Regions from separate parts of the Sporosarcina soli genome, predicted to be linked through region 4. Evidence: riboswitches for the same ligand, from Rfam matches in the RefSeq annotation. Region 4 holds a riboswitch; each other region holds the start of a gene.
The links. Region 4 has a riboswitch for cyclic di-GMP ahead of ACFPRA_RS21700 (hypothetical protein). Riboswitches for the same ligand answer to the same signal wherever they lie in the genome.
Positions count from the first base shown of each region.

Region 1 (5,171 bases), on a different contig from region 4:
GTCCAGAAATACGGAGCAATCTAGCCCAATATGCCGCTTTGCACCCGGAAATCCTGAGCATCTATGTCGGTACGGAGGAGGGCTTCTACATACAGGAGCCGGTCATCAACGACACTTCTATCTATGATCCGCGAACCCGCGATTGGTACAAACAAGCGATGGAACAGAAAGGCGAAATCCTCATATCGAAGCCGTATAAGGATGCGGCCGTGGATGATATAGTTGTCACCATTTCCAAGACAACGAAGGACCATTCAGGTGTCGTTAGCGTCGATATTACGTTGGATTATATTACTAAACTGGCGAAACAAGTATCGATTGGAAAGGAAGGGTATGCCTTTCTGCTAGATGGAGATATGAATTTCATTTCCCATCCGACGGGCGAAGGAGGAACTACGGCCCAAGAGGATTTCTATAAAAAGATGTATGAGCAAAAGCAAGGTACTTTTGATTATACAATTGAAGGTGATGAGCAGTTCATGACTTTCCTGACGAACGAACTGACCGGGTGGAAAATCGGAGGCACGCTCATTACATCCGAAATAGAGGAAGCGGCCGCCCCGATCTTAAACAGGACAAGCGTCGTCATCGGGATTGCCTTATTGGTCGGTGCCCTGATCGTGTTCTTCATTATCCAATCCGTCCTTAGACCGATAAGGGTTTTGAAGGAGCAGGCCCATACCATTAGTAACGGCGATCTGACCGAAGAAATCGAAATCAAGACGAACGACGAGATTGGCCAATTAGGCGAAGCATTTCGTGACATGCAGGAAAGCTTAAGAAACCTGGTCGGTAATATCGAGCACAATACGGAACTTGTTGCAGCTTCCTCTGAAGAATTGACGGCAAGCGCCGAACAGACAATGTATGCGACCGAACATGTAGCAGGAGCGGTTCAAGAAGTGGCGGGCAATGCCGAAAATCAGTTAAACAGCGTCGAGAATAACGTGCTTCTGATCGAACAAGTAACCGAGGGGATCTCGCACATTGCCAATCGTTCCGTAAACGTGACAGAACTTGCCATCCATATGAGGGAACAAGCCGAAATCGGAGGACAGGCGGTTACCAATACCGTGAATCAGATGACTTCCATCCAATCTTCAGTGTCCGAATCAAATCGAATGATCAGCTCCCTCTCCGAACGTTCCAAAGAAGTGGGATCCATTTTAAATGTCATTACCGGGATTGCGGAGCAAACAAACCTACTCGCCTTGAATGCCGCCATCGAAGCAGCAAGAGCAGGCGAACATGGAAAAGGCTTTGCCGTCGTCGCCGACGAAGTGAGAAAGCTGGCCGAACAATCCCAGCAATCCGCCACAGAGATTTTCAACATTATCCGAGGTATTCAAAAAGATACCGAAAACTCCGTCGACATGATGGCAAAAGTAACAGAGGACGTCAAAGAAGGAATGACCATCTCGAACGAAGCAATTGAAAAATTCGAGCAAATCCTGAAAAGCACCCAAGAAATCACTCCGCAAATGGATGACATTTCGAAATCTGCTCAAAACGTCCAAATCGCTATTGATGAATTAAGAGGAACCGCCATTGAACTTGAAAATATGGCAAAAAGCAATGCATCTTCCTCCGAAGAAGTAGCAGCGTCAACCGAACAGCAGCTAGCTTCCATGGAAGAAATCACCGCATCCACCAAAACCCTTTCCACTATGGCAGAGGAATTGCAAGAATTAATTTCTAGTTTTAAGCATTAAACGACAGCATCTATCCTGATAGAACGGGATAGATGCTGTTTTTTCTTTATGGAAAGTACTAGGATTTCATTGATTCCACGTTGGGGGTGGTGATTTTGCGGGGACTTGTTTATGAGCGATGGCTGTTCGGTTTGAGCGCTCTGGGTATCCCTTGAGCACTAGCATACTCGCTTTGGGCGCGGGGGTAATCCTTTGATCACTAGCACACTTGTTTTGAGCGCGCAGGGAAGTCTTTGATCACTAGCACACCCGCTTTGAGCGCGGGGGAGATTCTTTGATCACTAACACACCCGCTTTGAGCGCGTGAGGGAATCTTTGATCTCTACCACACCCGCTTTATGCGCGAGGTGAAATCCTTTGATCGCTAACACACCCGCTTTGAGCGCGCAAATGATTCTATGATCACTAGTACACCCCCTTTAAACAAGTTTTCCTTTCAGCGATTAATCACAAGTTGTTTTTGCTTTTTATCGTTTTTGTTCTGATACATTCTTATGTCGGCTTGGGTGAGGAGGTTGTCCATATTTCCGATTGAGCGCTCAGTTGACGAGTAACCTAGGGAAAGGCCTAATTGTCTTTCTTTGGCCTTTTCATTGAAGTCGGCAATTTGGGCTTCGAATTCTTTGCATAGCATTTCGACTTGTGAAGATGTCTGGTTTGGAAGGATGATGACGAACTCGTCTCCGCCTATTCTGGCTACAGTAGTATTTTCCGAGAAAAATTCATGGATCATTTTGGCGGATGTTTTTATGATTTTATCGCCTTCCACATGTCCAAATGTATCATTGATCCCTTTTAATTCATCCAAATCACAAAGGATGAGTGCAATGGGACAATCGATTTCATTGTTATAACGCTCCATGATTTTCTCAAAGTAATTCCGGTTGTAAAGGCCTGTCAAAATATCATGTGTGCTCAAGTACTGTAGCTCTTGCTGCATCTCCACTTTGTCCGTAATATCTCGGATATAACCAACAATGGCAACCAACTCCCCCTTTTTATAAATAGGGGTGGCATATTCCTCACACCATTTATAGTTTCCGGTATGGTCCCTCCAACGTTGCAAAATGGGCTTACTGAAATCGACCTTGCCCTCCATTTTCTTGAGTAAAAGTGTGCGATCTTCTGGATGAATATAATTAAAAGAGATTTTGGGATTTTGATAGCTCGCCTCTAAAAGTTCAGGGCCCAATAAATCCTCAATGGATGGGCTGACGTAAAGATATTTTGGGCGTGGCTTAAGTTGATAATGATAAATCACATCTTTAGAACTATCGACCAACTCTAGCATCCGACTCATTCTATTTAACCGGCAACCTGATTTAACCTTCAAATATCCTTTGAAGAACTGTGGAATAAGCATTCCTGTTAGCACGCCTAGTGCAAAAAGCACAACCTTCATTGCCATCCCCCTACCCCAATATCAATCGCGCCTCGGCGTGATTGCGTCCAGATTTTGGATTGGGCAAGGCTCAATTCAAAATCTGTGACATCCGCCGGAGGCTTTATATTCATTCAGCAAATACATTTGCTGAATGAATATAAATAGCAGACCAATCGAATGTCGTTTAGTCTGCTGTTCTGTAAACACTATTCGATAGCTGGCTGACTTAGTTCATCGACTTTAGCCCCTCTAGCTTTGCGTCTTCACCTTTCGATGAATTTGCCATTATTGTTTTAATTTTGAAAGTAATTACTAACTACTCTACCGTTCCACGACAACTAGGTCAATAGACTTGCTTGGAATAATTTTCATTTGAATTTTAAAGTTACCTATTTCTTTGGACACCCCCTATTCGTATCCATTCATCGGCTTGGTGAATCTAAGGTAGAAAATGCTTTTAATTCATACTTGACTTATATGAATTACACACTTAAGATAATAAACAATATTATAATTGTATAGCTGACCGAATAATCGGAGGCTCTATGACATTTGCAAATTTGTTTCCAGACAATTTTGTGGGTGTTATGGAGCCTTTTTTACTTACTTAGCAAGGGAATGGAGGAATGAAAACATGACGTCATATGGATGGTGGTTAATCGCTTTTGCCGTACTGTATACAATAGCTCTCATTTTTATCGGTTCGATTTCAAGAAAGAAGTCGGCAAAAGGGGATGGCTATTTTGTTGGCGGCCGGACTTTCAATAAATGGCTCGTCTGCTTTTGTATCACGGGTTTATTTTCCGGATCGACCTTTATCTCCATCGTGGAATTGTCGTATTTAACTGGAATTTCCGCGATATGGTATGGGGTCGCTGAAACAATTCAAATTTTGATCATCGCCTTTGTCATCATCGGTCCTTTTCGGAAAAAGCTCGTCGTCACTGTATCCGGGATGATCGGTGAACGTTACGGGAGAAAAGCGTTAGGAATTAGCGGTGCAATTACCGCTTTCGCTTTTCCGATGTGGTCCGTTGCGACCGCGATTGCTTTTGCATCGGCTGTTCATGTCTTTACGGGCATTTCTTTGTCACTATCGGTCGCGTTTACGGCGCTTCTGCTGTTTGTTTATTTGCAAGCGGGGGGCATGTGGTCAATCGCCTTTACCCAAACGATGAATATGTTTGTGTTCGGCATCATGTTTGTCATTGGCATCATTGCCTTTTTTATTAATCCTGGGATCGCAGGTTTAAAGGAATTGGCGGTTGCCAGTCCAGCGATGTTCGAGTTTAGCAGTGTCGGGGTCCAAGTCATTGTCGTTTGGTTCGGGACATTTTTGGTGAACGTCATTTTGGCACAAGCCGCATTCCAAATGGCATTGTCGTGTCGAACACCTGAAGAAGGGCAAAAAGGATTGAAGTTAGCGGCGATTTTCGGCGTTCCCTTTATCTTGTTGGGAACTTTATTCGGCTTATCAGCTGCGGCCGTAGTGCCAGGATCATCACTTGGATTAGTCGCATTGCCGCAATATTTGATGCAAGTGCTTCCTGCCCCACTAGTCGGCTTGTTTTTCCTTGGCATTTGGGCTTGTGCGCTAGGATGGGGAGCACCTTGCCAGTTTTCCGGTGCGACAAGTTTAGGTAAAGATGTCGGAAGTGCACTATACCCGGCGGCAACTCCACAACAACTTGTGAAATATACAAAAATCTCATTACTTGTGTTGACAGGGCTTATGATCATTTTCGGCGCAATCCGGACGGAACAATCCGCTTGGTGGAATATCCTCGCCTGGACGATGCGCAATTCCGCCACTTTTGCACCGGTCGTCGCCGCTTTGTTCTGGCGATTGGCAACGAAAGAAGCTGTCGTCGGCTCCATGATTGCCGGTTTCCTTTCGGGCATCCTCTGGTATCATCTCGGCGGATGGCTCCCAAATCAATTCTATTTGAATATCCATCCTGTTTGGATCGGAATGTCTGCCAATATTGTAACAATCATGGTCATCACGCTCATTCAATCCGCTAAAGTATTGCAAGTGAACTTATCTGTTTCCAGTGCAAGAAAAGGATACGTTG
Region 1 is NZ_JBHSNO010000005.1:1,027,321-1,032,491, forward strand. Features, by position in the region: gene ACFPRA_RS08980 (methyl-accepting chemotaxis protein) at 1-1,712, shown strand, start outside; gene ACFPRA_RS08985 (sensor domain-containing diguanylate cyclase) at 2,149-3,114, opposite strand; cyclic di-GMP riboswitch class I at 3,306-3,390, opposite strand; gene ACFPRA_RS08990 (sodium:solute symporter family protein) at 3,731-5,171, shown strand, end outside.
Region 1: it holds a riboswitch for cyclic di-GMP, as region 4 does, so the genes downstream of both, ACFPRA_RS08985 (sensor domain-containing diguanylate cyclase) here and ACFPRA_RS21700 (hypothetical protein) in region 4, are expected to answer to the same signal.

Region 2 (5,171 bases), on a different contig from region 4:
AGAATTAGCCGAGGATTTGGAGTCATTGATGACATACGGGCGCAGCAAAGTGGCATTCGTCATTGGCGGATCACTCGGTCTGCATGACAGTGTGATGAAACGGGCGGACGAATACTTATCCTTTTCGAAAATGACCTTTCCGCACCAGATGATGAAGCTGATTTTGTTGGAGCAGATCTATCGGGCTTTCAGGATTATGAAGGGGGAACCGTACCATAAGTAAATGAGGTTTTTTAGAGGAGTTTGATTTATTAAGTAATTGTTCTTTTCAAACTATGCTTCAAAGAGAATGGAAAAGCTTACGCCACAGTGCCAATTTTGCATCAGCACAAGGCTTAAAAATATGGGGAAATATGATTGTCACATCCGAACGTATGACAAGCTCATAGTCCCTACACACAACCCTAATTCTAAATAGAAATAGAATCAAAAGGAACACGTAATGGTTTCAAAAAACAGGTGCGCGTTCCTTTTAATGTAGGGATAAACTTATTTTTTTAATTTTAACTCGTCCACAGCAGTGTATCCTGCTTGATTAGCACCCTCCATAAAGTTAGGGAATTTGAGCGCTAATTCACTACTAGCAAAAACGACATTTTCATGCGGCCTAACTCAAAATAATGTCCATTTTCATGTATGATGGAATCTATCTTACCCCCAATGCGTTCAGTCGCCTCTAATAATACAAATGGAGTGTTTTGTTCTTTCAATTTCTTAGCAGCACTTAGGCCTGCTAAACCAGCACCGATAATAATGACTTGTTTGTGCATCTTACAAACCACCGTTTGGATAAATCATAATTTTTTCGCCGTTTTCATCTACTTCTTCTGTAAAGGAGAAACCAAATTTTTGATACAGTTGGATCGCCACTTTATTTTGCTCAAATACGCTCAAATATACAGGTTGGTTAGGGTAGAGTTCGAGTAAATCTTCTAGAAGTGCGCGGAAAAAGTAGCGTCCGAGTCCCTTCCCCTGAAAGCGCTCGTCAATTAAATAGCGGTCGAGCCAAATTTGTTCATCAAATTTTCCATACATCGAAAAACCAATAATTTCTCCATTTTCATATAAAGCTAAGGGAATATAACGTGTGTCTTTTTCAGCATCTGCTAAACAATGGCTGACAGGCTCGATAAATCCCTGCTGTTGCTCTGCAATTTTTAATTCTAAAACCTCTTTTTTGTTCGAGTCTGTAATAGCTCGAATCCCAGTAAACATAATGTCAAAACCTTTCTTTCTTTTGTATATATAACTTAAGCTATATAGTTACTATATAATCAAGAGAGGAGACTTCGCATGTCTGAAAAATATTTGATCCCCAACATCAATTAAATACTAATTTGAAGTTATATTTTTGACCTCATTTATCTGAAACTTTATACACGGTAAACAAAAAGCTACTTTTTCACTGGTTTTGAACCATTGTTATGATCCGTTATTCATAGGTTAACAGTCGGGACTGGTTAAAAAGCCTTGAAGTTTGTAGAGCTACATGAGATTATAAGTGAGTGCAATTTAATACTAAAACTATAGAAGTTAAAGGCAAACTGTTCTGAAAGGGCAGGACGCAAAGCTTAGGGTCTAAAGTTTAGGGATTAATCCAAGGTCTTAAAATCTAAACAATGATCGCCTGGTTACCAAATTTATGTATTAATATATATAAATCCTTTGGCTATTCTATTTAAATAGAATAGCTTTTTGAGTGTTTAAAACGGTCTGGAATGAATTTGGCGAAAAGACATAGTTAGAAAGGAATGTAAAAATGAAGATAAAAAGGATTTCTTTCAAAGCAAAGTTATTAGTTTTCTCTTTACTACTATCACTAGTACCAATTGTTTTTATTGGAGTCTTAGTTAATAAAACAGTTAGCCAAAAAACTAAGGATGATTATATCAGTTTCAGCGAGAAAGAAATTAAACAGGTGGACAATGGAATTTCTCTATACTTTGAAACGATTAGGGAAAATGTCAATTTATTAGCTAATGATCCTTCCGTTTTAAATGCCGATTCAAGTATTACGTCTTATAAAGATATAGCGGGAGAAGGCTCAATTGATATGACCCCTTCAAAAAATGGGGATAAGGAGAAAGCCATTTTTAATGTGTTTTCTCAATTTAGTAATAGTCATCCTAAAGCCTCCTATGTTTATATGGGTACATCGGATGGAGGTTATGTCCAATATCCCGAGGGACCCGTACCAGCTGGTTTCGATCCTAGTGACCGTCCTTGGTATACCACAGCTATTGAATATCCAGGAGAGGTAAAATTAACGAGCGCTTATGAGGCAACTGGCATAGAAGGAATTATAGTAAGTAATGTAGTATCGATTGAAAAAGATGGAAAACAAACAGGCGTGCTAGGCTTAGATGTTAGTCTGGAAGGCTTAACAGATATTATCAAGGAAATCAGTATAGGTAAAAATGGTTATGTAATTCTCGCACAAGAAGATGGAACAATTCTTGCGCATCCAAAAGATCCTAAATTGAACTTCCAACCAATTTCTAATCTAAACATCCCCTCATTAAAAGATTTAAGCAAAGATGGCACATTTGAAACCGAATTAGATGGAGAAGATTATGTATTAAACACAATCACATCAGATATCGATGGCTGGAAGTATATTGCTGTCATAAAGAAAGACGAAATATTAAGTACGGCGATTTTCATACGTTCAATGATATTCATTATAGGTGGGATTTTTGCGGTTCTAGCCGTAATTGCTTCTATTCTTATGAGTCTACGTATAACGAAGAGAATTAATAAGATTAGTGATCTGTCTTTAGCGATGTCAAATGGTGATTTGACTCAACAAATCACGGTTAAGGTGAATGATGAAATCGGGGATATGGCTGAGAATTTCAATACGATGTCTAACAGTTTAAAAGAAACAATCAAAAAAATCTCTCAGGAATCTCAACAATTATCTGCGACATCTGAGGAGCTGGCAGCATCTTCGATTGAGAATCAAACAGTCTCCAATGAAATATCCGAATCGATCCAACTTGTTGCAACTGGAACGGATGAACAGGATGCCGCTATGAAAAATGCGGTAGGTATTATCAACGAAGTGTTTAAGCATGTTGATGACGTGACAGTGAGCATGAACAATGTAAGTAATTCTATCCATTATTCAACGGAAACTGCTAAACAGGGCAGTGATGTCGTTGAACAAACTGTGAATCAGATGGTTGAAATTGATAAAAATGTAAGTTCTTCTGCTAATAAAATTAGCATGTTAAATGAAAAATCAAATGAAATTAGACAGATCAGCTTAATCATACAGTCCATTTCGGAACAAACGAATTTATTAGCTTTGAATGCTGCAATTGAAGCTGCAAGAGCTGGCGAACATGGAAAGGGATTTGCTGTAGTGGCGGATGAAGTTCGAAAACTCGCAGAGCAATCCAGCAACTCGGCATTGCAGATCAATGAAATTATTCAAGATATTGAAGAGGGCATTGAAGATTCGATGGGTCTTGTAAATCTAGGGGTAAGCTCGGCTAAAGAAGGAATGAAGCTTGTGAATGAAAGCGGGAAGGCGTTTGGAGAAATTAAGGATTCCATTCTCGCAGGCACAACAAAAATAGCCGAGGTCGGCAAAGCAATGGAAAACATGAAGAATCATATAGCTGAAGTCGTAGTTCACATAGAAGAAGTTTCAAAAACGAGTATCGAAGTAAATAATTATTCCCAAAACGTCGCGGCATCCTCCGAAGAAATGAGTGCCTCAATGGAAGAGGTTTCATCGGTTTCCCAAGAGTTAGCTAGGATGTCAAATGAATTGGAAGTAGCCATCCAGCAATTTAAACTGTAAAAGTATGATTTCTATTAAACCAATAACAAATAGGAGTATTTTGGATTTCCATTCATATTCCTACATAACTTATAACCTTGTTTTTCATGTACGTTCATATTGTATAAACTATCCTTGAATGTTTTTATATATTTTCCAGAAGAAAAATTTTTATGTTTTATGTAATTTAGATTAGGGAGGAAACAACATGTTTAAAGTAGTAAGTCGTGTTATAACCTTGGTAGCCCTTATGGCAGTAATGGCCGTGCTTCCATTGGCAAGTGTTTCTGCAGAAGAAACCAAATTTGATCCATTTGAAAAGAGTATTAGAGAAATTTCGGATGCTTTGGAAAACAATCAAATTACCTCAGAGCAGTTGGTTACGTATTATCTAGAACGTATAAAAGCCTATGACAAGCAAGGCCCTACGATTAATTCGTTTACTAACATTAATGAAGAAGCGATAGAGATTGCAAAGCAATTGGACGCAGAGAGACAAAGTAAAGGTGCGAGAAGTGTACTACATGGTATTCCAATCGTTGTTAAAGATAATTTTGACGTAAAAGGAATGCCTACAACAGCAGGTTCTGTTGCATTAAAGGAAGCTTATCCTGTAAAAGATGCTTTTACCATTCAGAAACTGAAGGATGCAGGAGCCATTATCATTGGAAAAACAAATATGTCAGAGTTCGCAGCATCATATGGAAGATTAGGCTATAGCTCTTTGGGCGGTTTAACTTTGAATCCTTACAACCTTCAACGTGATGCTTCCGGTTCCAGCAGTGGAACTGCTGCGGCAGTCACAGCAAACTTCGGTGTATTTGGATTAGGGACGGATACATCTGGATCTGTTAGAGGACCATCTCATGTTACGGGGTTAGTTGGGATCAGACCAACGCTCGGTTTAATAAGTCGTGATGGAGTCGTTCCGTCCTCGTTAAATTTTGATACGCCTGGTCCAATGGCTAGGTCTGTAGAAGATGTAGCCATTGCTTTGAGTTTCATGGCTGGAGTCGATGAGAAGGATGATCAAACATTAGCAGCAAAGGAACATATCGTTGAAGATTATAGTAAGTCTTTAGACAATACGGCCCTGAAAAATGCAAGAGTTGGGGTAGCTGTTGACTTTTTTGGAGATAACGCTGAAGTGGATTCGATTACGAATGAAGCCTTGAAGAAAATGGAGGAAATGGGGACAGAAATTATCCCGGTATCTTTCTCAGAGATGACACAGTATCTGTGGACACCTATTATTGGACCGATTAACGAAGCAAATTTTAAGGTTCAATTGGAGAAGTATTTAACACAGTTCCCAGACAGTCTGCCAAAAACGCTAGAAGAAATCATCAAAATCAGTGAATCGCCAGAAGTTTTGAATTCA
Region 2 is NZ_JBHSNO010000007.1:41,793-46,963, forward strand. Features, by position in the region: gene rlmH (23S rRNA (pseudouridine(1915)-N(3))-methyltransferase RlmH) at 1-223, shown strand, start outside; gene ACFPRA_RS13895 (NAD(P)-binding protein) at 570-770, opposite strand; gene ACFPRA_RS13900 (GNAT family N-acetyltransferase) at 772-1,215, opposite strand; cyclic di-GMP riboswitch class I at 1,529-1,639, shown strand; gene ACFPRA_RS13905 (methyl-accepting chemotaxis protein) at 1,760-3,811, shown strand; gene ACFPRA_RS13910 (amidase family protein) at 3,999-5,171, shown strand, end outside.
Region 2: it holds a riboswitch for cyclic di-GMP, as region 4 does, so the genes downstream of both, ACFPRA_RS13905 (methyl-accepting chemotaxis protein) here and ACFPRA_RS21700 (hypothetical protein) in region 4, are expected to answer to the same signal.

Region 3 (5,171 bases), on a different contig from region 4:
CATTTGAAATTAAGTTGCCTATGGGAAATACGATTCGTTCATCAATCCCTAATATGTGGATTTTATATGCTGATGGTACAGAAGAAATAAGAGAGATAAAGTATTCGAATGATTTACAAGAAAAAAGAGTGTTAACGCAAATAGAAATACAGAAAGAATGGTGTGAAAAACATAACTTAGTTCACAGAATAGTTACCGAAAAAGAACTTAGACGGAATCGGTTTCTCCTTACAAATTATAAAATTATAATAAGTTTACTAAAGAAAGGAAATTATTTAAACGAAGTGATTAGAAGCGATATCATGGATCAAATTAAAAGAGATAAGAAGACATCAATCCAACAATTACTTAACATATCCTCAGGATTAAATATTGAAACATTACTTTCGAATATAGCTTTGTTGCTATTCATAGGAGAAATATATGCTGATTTAGATTCCAACTATTTTGGAATTAATTCGGAGGTGCATTTAATAAATGATTGAAGCTGAAGAACTGTTAGTAAAGTATAATCTTCAGGAAATAGATTCTTGGATTTTGGTCGAACTACAGATTTTTAAATTCAATTAATAATAATGGGGATATACAGAAACCAGCAGCATTTTAGGTATCTGTATATTTTTTTGTCTAAACAATTTTAGAATGTATTTAAGAAGTCCAAGCCTAAACATTTATGTCTATTTACAGCAATTCTGCATTTTATCTCACTGTTCCAAGTATACTTATTCAACGAAACACAACTATCGATAATATATATTATGTAAACTAAAATATTTTTAAACGGAAGACCACTTCTAAAATGGCCTCCCTCAAAGTTAATGTTCAATATTAAAAAACTACCCAGTTCAGTTTCCAGGCAGTTTTTTTGGCAATATGTTGAACGATCAAATGAAATAAAACTTAGAGATCTTTTTCTAATTCGTCCTCTAATTCGCATAGTAAAGTAATAACTTTCTCAGAAGCTTCTTCTAATTGTTTGAAGCCCATTTCAACCCCGTACAGATCATTTCTGTTATGACATTCAACAACTAATTTTGCATTTTCGTGAACTTCTTTATGTGGTATTTCGAGTTGTTTGAAAGCATCTTTTTGTTTTATATGATCAGGTAAATCTCCATAATACCACTGACCTAATCGGCACATTTCATGAGATGTTACTTCTTTCAAATCAATCGTTTCGACTCCTAATATTAAGTTATATACGCGCCACTTCCATAATAGATGGTCTGTTTTCGCGACTTTCACTATATCTTTAGAAGTAAGTTTGACATTTATCTCAAAGAACGTTTTACGATAATTATCCATTTTATTACTTAAATCAAAGAGTGTTTTCGCAGTTTGATGTGAGATTTCTCGAGCTTGTACACTATTATCATAAATAGAAGAATTTCTAGAAGCAATATCTACAGTCGTGGAAGTTTGTTCCTCGCTCATGGCTGCTATTTGCGATGTTGCTTCGTTAATCCCTTGCATCATTTCGACAATATGAACTAATGCTTGGCTTGTGTTCTCTGCCCCTGTGACGCTTTTTTCTACTAATTTAGAGGTTTTGGTGATTTCATCGATTACTTCTGAAGAAACCCTTTGCAAAGATTCCATATTTTCGTTGATTTTTACGATTTGTTCTTTTGTATGTTCAGATAATTTACGGACTTCAGAAGCAACCACGGAAAATCCTTGTCCGTGTTCTCCCGCTCTCGCAGCTTCAATACTTGCATTTAACGCGAGTAAATTGGTTTGGTCAGCGATCCCTTTAATCACTTGGACAATGTCTTGGGTATGGTCGATTTCCTGACCAAGTCTTGTTACCCCGTTCACAATTTCTTCGTACACTTTTCCAACTTGAAGAATGTCCGTTGTCGTTTCATCTACAGCTAGCCGACTTTTTTCAGCAGATTGTACAGCATCATCTGTCCCCTCCGCCACTTTTATCGCATAATTTGCAACTTCTTGTATGGAGGCACTCATTTGATCAGTAGCTGCAGTAACATTATGTGTTTCATCCATTTGTTTTTCTATACTATAAATGAGTTGTTTCGTCGTATCAATATCTGTTATCTCATTCAACATATCCGAAACACCAAATAGGAAATGCTTAAATGTATGTTCCATATACACTTCTACGATTAGCTGTTGGTCATATGCAGCTAACTTTTGGACGGCAATTATACTCTCCATCATCCGAGCAGGTTTATGGTATAGTTTTTCGATTAAGACAGCCGTCATTACTTGAAGAAGCAAATGATGGGCAGAAATAAAATTTTCAGCTGTTAAATTGATGCGACTATGCACTTGGCCGATACGGATACGGGTCATGATATACTCTTTATTAATTTCTGCTTCTAAAAATTGATCAAGATACTTCCCCATCGTTTTTCTTAATCGATCAATTGTAGAATATTCGTTAATAATCTTATGTAGACCCTCGACAGACTGGATCCTTTCATAAAACTTGTCAATCATCTCATCCTTAAAAGGGGCAAGAAAATCCGCTGACTCTTTTACAATTTGTAACGTATCTTGGTCGATACCTAAGAAATTCAGGCGTTCTTTTGCTCTTTCTCCTACATTTGATAAGTTGGAATTAGTAAACTTTATTTGTTCATCCCAAGATATAGATTTTCTGAAAAAAAGACTCATAAATTATGCTCCTCATATTTATATTATTTACTTGGTAATACCTGCAAGAGCTGTATCTCCTCGGACAAATATGCATTTTTCTTTAGTACAAAAACAGCTTGTGTCTCAAGCGTTTGAACAGCATTATAAGTTTGTCCAATTTGAGATGTTTTACCGCAATCATAAAAAAAGACCCTGAAAAAATCAAGGTCGGTTGCACTACTTGCTCCCAGTCATTTAAGTGCCCAAATACAAATGCTGTTCATTGCTCCATTATTCTTTTATTTTGCTATTTTCATAAGTAACTAATTTTATTATAGTTATAATCTCCTAATAATCAAGCACAAATCTAGATTTCATTGCACAAAGTAGGACAACCAATAAGTAATGTCACAATTCGTTCATGTACCTCGTCAATTTTTCTGCCTCTGCCGGTTGTTTAAGCTCATCCTCGTAGTGATAAGTGAATCTATATGTAAATTCGATTGTATAATCGAACATTCTACAAGTTTGACTGTTTAATCGAATTACTGATATATTTGATGATATCATCGAACTTAATGCTACAATTGATGCTGGGAAGGTGTTGTTTATTGATGACGAATCCAATTTCTGTTTTCATTATGGACGTCAGTCATTCGTCTAAGGGAAATATCGGAAGTGAATTAAGTGAATATCTTCAGCAATTAGAGGTACGTATAGCTAAGTGGACACAAAATATTGTTGCGACGCAAATCACCCACCGGGCTGGCGATGAACTCGTCGTGGTGAGTAATGGCTATGCAACAGCTTATACGCTTGCTTTTTATTTGAGCCGTGTTTGGAAATTCTCAAATCATAAACCCTATTTCGGTCTGTCTTTTGGTGATATACAAGATGACGTTAACACTTTGAACGTAGAAACTTGGATTCATCCGTTAATGAAACAAGCTAGAGAGGCAAATGATTTCTTGAAAAAACAACAAAATAGAGCTCAATTTCACTTTCGGTTGGCGGATTTTTCAGATGAAAAGTCACCCGAAGGATTCAATGTATTTGGAAGTCAGTTTGAAACGTTGCTAAATGTGATTTTAACTTTGCAACAAGAACAAATAAATGAACAAACAGAAATCCAATCGCTTGTCTGTTCTTTGTTCTTAATCCTTACTCAACAAAATAAAGTGAGTCACTATTTGGGGAGAACAGCATCTACTGTTTCAAGTCATATGAAAAAAGGCAAAACAGAAGCTATCCTGGATGCTTTTCATAACATTGTAAACGTATTAAATTCTTTAGAAACTGATCATAAGTTGAATCCGTATAGCGCAAGTGGTTCATTACAAAGGAACATACGACAGATTGTGAGCGATCAGCTTCATGATTATTTTCCAAACATTGAGGGAGGAAAATGATGACTGTCCTGCTGCTACTTCTCGCACATTTAATTGCTGACTTTTGGTTACAAACGGATAAAATGGTGAAACATAAAATAAAACATTTCAAGAAACATTTTCTTCACCATCTATTTACTACAGGAATAGCGCTTGCCATCGTATGGGGGTATTATTACGAGTTTAGGAACATGGTTGAGTATTTTATTTTCCCATTACTTTTTATCTGTGTCTCACATCTTTTCATTGACTTGCTGAAAATAAAACTAGTGGACTCCATTAAAAGAAACACAAATGATAGTTTGAAAAAACTTGGCTTTTTCCTATTCGATCAACTTCTTCATATCGTAATGTTACTCAGTACCTGTATCATTTTCTTTCATATGGAAGTTGTGGTAATGACTACTCGTATTTTAGAATTGTTTGGGACAAGCAAATTAGATCCGCTTAACGCGTTATTATTGCTCATTATCATTTTTATTTTAGCGACAAGTGTCAGTGGTCATATCGTTAAATTCATCGTTGGCTCTTTGCCTTCAGAGTTTGCAAACTTCGAAGGCGAACTGACGCTAAAAAATCAAATTATTGCTGCGAAAGAAAAAGCTCAACCTAATATGGAGAATAGTTTTACAGAAGAATACCATTATTTTACGTACACCACTCCTCTCCGTTCACGTGGAAATCTCATTGGCTACATCGAAAGATTGCTCGTTATCTTATTAACGATGATCGGTGCCTATCCGTCTATCGCTTTTATTATCGCTGCCAAGTCGATTGCACGGTTCAAGCAGTTGGATGATCGAAATTGGGCGGAATATTTCCTGTTAGGGACATTATCCTCTATCTTTTTAGGATTACTGCTTGGTCTCGTTGCCCAGAGATTGATCATGTGATGGACCATTGTAAAAAGGTTTTACAATTTCCCCTCATAAAAAATCCCCCTAGCTACTCAACCATGAGTGGCTAGGGGGACATTACACTCTACTATCTGCCCCTTTAAAAGCTTATAAACGGCTCAGGCTCATCCAATCAGTAAAGTCATTATTCGTTCGTGTGCATCATAAATCTTTTCTGCCTGCTCTTGCTGTTCTTGATACTGAGAAGCATACAAATCCATTTCGCAAAGATCGATTAGCATATTAACCAATACTTTCGGCAAGGTTTCCCATCCATAAATCTGGT
Region 3 is NZ_JBHSNO010000001.1:181,596-186,766, forward strand. Features, by position in the region: gene ACFPRA_RS00790 (TnsA endonuclease N-terminal domain-containing protein) at 1-485, shown strand, start outside; gene ACFPRA_RS00795 (methyl-accepting chemotaxis protein) at 901-2,640, opposite strand; cyclic di-GMP riboswitch class II at 2,819-2,900, opposite strand; gene ACFPRA_RS00800 (hypothetical protein) at 3,216-4,010, shown strand; gene ACFPRA_RS00805 (DUF3307 domain-containing protein) at 4,010-4,882, shown strand; gene ACFPRA_RS00810 (hypothetical protein) at 5,011-5,171, opposite strand, start outside.
Region 3: it holds a riboswitch for cyclic di-GMP, as region 4 does, so the genes downstream of both, ACFPRA_RS00795 (methyl-accepting chemotaxis protein) here and ACFPRA_RS21700 (hypothetical protein) in region 4, are expected to answer to the same signal.

Region 4 (5,171 bases):
CATATCTACTCACAGGCTGCGGAAGATGGTTACGAAGAATTGCAAAGTCGATTTGCGGAGCAGAACACTTGGTTTGATTTTAAGATGATCCCAGGCGAAACACATTTTCCTACCCTTGAATCACCGGAAAAAGTTGTGGAACATATCAAAGAATATCTTTCAATCTCTAATCTTATATAGTCCTATCCTCACATCCCAATATTATTTCCCGGGAAAATATTGGGATTTCTTCTTTATTTCCTATAAGAAATTTTATAAGGAGGCATTAAAATGGCAAAAAAAAGAGTAAGTATTGCTGGGGCAGGATTATCAGGTTTAACTTTGGGAATAGCACTAGCTCAACGTGGTTGGGATGTACAAATATTTGAAAGATCTTCGGAACTTAGAGAAATTGGGGCGGGGCTTTATTTGTGGGAAAATGGATTGAAAGTATTGGAATCGATTGACGTGTTTGATGAAGTATGTCAGAACGTGGAGTTTATTCAGAGTTTAAACATGATGGATGAAACACAAGATGTATTGCATTCCACAGTATTCAGCGAAGAAAATCGCTTCTGTGTGATACCGCGTAAAGAGATTCATAGTGCTCTAGTAAGGAAGGCCCAGGAGTTAGGTGTGCGGATAGAGACGGATGCTCGTGTGATATCAGCGGCTTCGTCAGGAACGATTACATTGGCTAATAGGGAAATAGTGAAAGCGGATTTAGTAGTAGCAGCAGATGGCATCAACTCAAGAATTCGAAATTCGATTCATATTGAGTGTACGGTTGAAAAAGTAAGTAATGGAGCATTAAGAGCTTTAATACCAAAAACAGATGCAGATGAGATAGGAATCGCAATGGAGCATTGGAATGGTTTCCGCCGAATTGGGATAGCTCCATCTACAGATCAATATCGGTATGTATATTTGACATCGCCATCTACAGATAGCGAAGGACTTTCTGATCCTATTAATAAAGATGCTTGGCTTTCATCATTCCCCCACCTGAAATCTGTCATAGAACGTATCGATTATTTAAGATTAGATCAATACTTCTACTATATTTACCTAAAAACCTGGTCGGCAGGGAAAGTGGCGATTCTTGGCGATGCTGCGCATGGAATGGAGCCTAATTTAGGACAAGGGGCAGGAGTTAGCATGACAAGTGCGTTGGAACTTGCTAAACAACTGGAGAACGATGATATAGAGACAGCCCTTAAAAATTGGGAAGATATTATGAAACCGATTGCAGATAAGACTCAAATTTGGTCAAAAATATACGGGGCTGCTGCCTCAAATTGGCCTGCAGAATTAATGCATATTCGTTCGGAAACCGTAAAAATGGCCATGGCATCTGAAAATATTGATTATATGCTAGGTACTGCCGCAAGACATGTGACAGGATCAAGTATATGCCCAACAGTTGGTTCAAAATAAATTATATGATTTTACTTTATTCAGGATAGTCAGTACCAGAATGAAAACAAGGATAGGTTAAGGTGCGGCGACTCTGTGAAAAATTGTATAACCTTATATGACAATGGAGAGGTGGACAATAATATGGAGAAAAGTGGATTAGGGCAGCCTATGATTTCTAATTCTGATTTGAAAAAACAACAACTTACGGGAATATTAATAGTACTGTTCGCATCAGCACTCTTTTCGAGCCTAGGAACCTTGACCAATATTGCATATGAAGCTGGTGTGAGTCCAATCGCTTTTGGGGCATGGAGAGAAATCTTTGGGGCCATCACGATGTGTGTACTTCTCATATTCGGAGTAGGCCGCCAACGGAATCAGAAAAAAGTGTTGTCGAATATTCCTCGATGGCAATGGAGGAATTTGTCTATTGCGGCATTGGCTTTTATGTCCTATAGTTTAGCAATTTTTTACGCATTCGTTCATTTAACAGTAGCATTGGCATTTCTATTATTTTATATCTACCCAGCAATCGTGACGTTGATCAGTGCTGTTACGGGACGTGAAATGCTAAATAAGCAAAAAATCATCGCACTGTTATTTGCTCTGGGTGGGAGCAGTCTCGCTGTCGTTGGGCAAATGTTTGGGGAAGAAATGAGGTTTGATTGGCTTGGTATTGGATTAGCACTCTTTGCCGCAATTGGAATGTCCGTCTATTTTCTTGTCGGTCGTAAAGGTTATCCGAGCGTTCCTGCATCGTATGCTACGACAATTTTCCTCATTGCTGCCGGAACGGTATTCGCGACTATGGGGTTTATTTTCGGGGAAAAGGAGGCTATTCTCCAACCGTTTCATGATGCTTCACTTTGGCCGATATTGATCTTTGCTGGTGTTGTAGCGGCAGCACTTCCCACTATGTTGCTGTTAACGGGTATAAGAATGATAGGGGCTTCCAAAGCTTCGATTTTGGCGATATTCGAACCGGTCATGGGAGCCATACTAGCAGCTATTGTCTTGGGGCAAAATCTTTATTTTATACAAATAGTCGGAGGAATTCTTATTCTTAGCGCTGCATTTCTATTGCAACGTAATTCCGATTCACAGGATATTGAATCTACTGTAAGCCCTCAAGTGATTAAGACATCGTAGAATAGACTGAATATTCAGTTTTATAATAGGCTATTGAAGCATAAATACAAGGCAATCCGTTGATTCACATCAAATTGGATTGCCTTTTTATGATGTTTGAACATATGGAACTAGGCGGCGAGCAATCCCCCTTTAAATTTATTTGTTCTTACCAATGTAGCTTAGAAAGTGAGTAGAAATACCCTTAGGAATATGGAGTTTTTCAGTCTAAGGGACTAATATGGAAAAAATTATACAAGTAGTTTATACTACTATATTGATAGGTTAATGTGATATTCCGATTACTTCTCTTTAAATTGAAAAAGGCAAACTTATCGAAAGATAAGGACGCAAAGCTACGAGTCTAAAATCCTCTTGGAAAATGATAGTCGGGTTGCCAAGATAAGAAGTGGTTATTTGGCTGCCCCTAATTTTTGGTCGGGGTAGTTTTTTCATGTAGAAGAAGTGCTGGAAGATTACAATATCAGTTGTTAAAAAAATTAGTAATAGAGGAGGAGATTAAAGATGTTAGTTGTTGATGAGCCAAAATATAAAATGGCAATTTATGAGGCAAAGAAAGAAGTACATGTTCAGGTAATAGGGTTTATTAAAGAAGATCTTGTAGCGGAATATTTAAAGGATTTACAAGAAACCGTAGCAAAAGTTCCAAAAAATGCGTATACGTTTGTAGTGGACGGAACTTACCAATCACCTCTTCCTTCAAAAGTTTCAGCAGGACTAGGGGAAACGATCATGTTTTATGCTTCACTTGGCTTTAAAGATAATGTGATCGTAAATCCTAAGTCTAAAATTGCTCAAGTACAAGTTCGAAATGCGCTAGAGACCATTGATTTTCCAGGAACGGTAGTCGATCATGTTTCTGAAACAACTTTGCGCTAACGTTAATCAAATTTTGAAAGGAACATCACGATGCAGACACTAGAAGATTTATATGTATATGACATTCTTACAGAGGACCAACCAGATTTAATAGAAAAGGCAGCAGCATGTTTGGCAAGCACATTCATTGGAGTGGATGTTGCTGGTAATTGGGTGCAAGAACCGATAATCGGGTATGCGTTACAATTACCTTACGAAGATTTCTATCAATTTACGAAGGAATATATCGAGTCAATTGCTCACCAAGGCTACTGTGCTGTTGCGTTAGATAGCGAACGAAATGTCGTAGGCGCGTTAGTCGGGGATACGAAGGCTCTTGAAATCATCGAAGACGATATTTTTGAAGGTACATTTGCTGACATGAATGTAGTCATGCGTGTATTAGCGGATATCGATACACGTTTCCTAGATGATTATAAAAAACGTTATGGAAAAGATCCGGAAGACGGAGAGGTATTGCATTTATTTTTATTAGGTGTCATCGCTGAGTATGATCGTCATGATATTGTACAAAGATTAGGCGATCTGTTAATAAAGAAAGCAACAGAAGAAGGCGTAAGACTGGTGTTAGGTGAAGCAACAAATCCGAAGTCAATACGTTTGATGGAAAAGTTTCACGGCTTGACGAAATATAAAGATGTAGAAGGAAACTTTATTGTCCATACATATGAAAATAATGAGAGACTAAGCAATATTCCATCGACTGTAGCAGATGGAATTTATATCATTGTAAGAGAGCTGTAAAATTTCGGCATTAATGTTAATAGAATAGGAGATTATTTTTATGGAAACTATCTTGCTGGGAATAGTAGTCGTTTTATTATGTACATCTTTGTATTTTGCTTACCAATATTTTGCGCTTAAACGTCGTTCACCTATAAATAATGAGGATATAAACGAAATGGGGGAACGATCAGCAGATCAGGTTAGTGAGCAGTTTCAGTTATATGCAAAAACTGTGAATGAAAAAGCTGGAAATCTTACGGAATACGGGGAATACGCAACTGAGAAGGCTGATATTGTTAGGGCTGCAATAGATGAGGTAGGTAAAGGATTAAAAAAGCAATTAGTGGCCACTGAAGAGACTTCTACTTCTATCGTAGACATAACAGAGGCGATTGAAGAACTATCGATAAGGTCAAACCAAATTTCGGAACAATCGAATACGACGTTAGAATTAACACAAGACGGTAACGAAAAGTTAAAAGATTCGATGGAGAAAATGGAGCAATTTAATCAAACAATTAATACCACATTTAGTGCAATCAATGTACTTGGAGAAAAATCGCATGAAATTGGTAACATTGTTAAAGTAATTACGGGGATTTCAGAGCAAATTAATTTATTAGCATTGAACGCAGCGATTGAAGCGGCTCGTGCAGGTGAGCACGGAAAAGGGTTTGCGGTAGTTGCTGATGAAGTTCGTAAATTAGCTGAACAATCACGTCAGTCGTCTTCTGAAGTGTCGAATATTGTGAGAAATATTCAAGAAGAGACGGACAAAGTTGTCCTATCCATGGGGCAGGGAACAAAAGAATTTGAACAAACCAATACAACGATTACAGAAATTGGGGAGATGTTCGAAAAGATTGTAGCTACTACAAAAATTATTGCTGAAAATAATGCGAATTCATCTGCAAGTACGGAAGAATTATCTGCAGGCTCACAACAAATCGCGGCGACAATTCAAGAAGTTTCCTTCATTTCCAGAGAATCAGTTGAAATGTTTGAAGAACTCGTTGAGA
Region 4 is NZ_JBHSNO010000016.1:213,060-218,230, reverse strand. Features, by position in the region: gene ACFPRA_RS21715 (alpha/beta fold hydrolase) at 1-180, shown strand, start outside; gene ACFPRA_RS21710 (FAD-dependent oxidoreductase) at 271-1,416, shown strand; gene ACFPRA_RS21705 (DMT family transporter) at 1,540-2,547, shown strand; cyclic di-GMP riboswitch class I at 2,842-2,928, shown strand; gene ACFPRA_RS21700 (hypothetical protein) at 3,052-3,426, shown strand; gene ACFPRA_RS21695 (hypothetical protein) at 3,457-4,170, shown strand; gene ACFPRA_RS21690 (methyl-accepting chemotaxis protein) at 4,211-5,171, shown strand, end outside.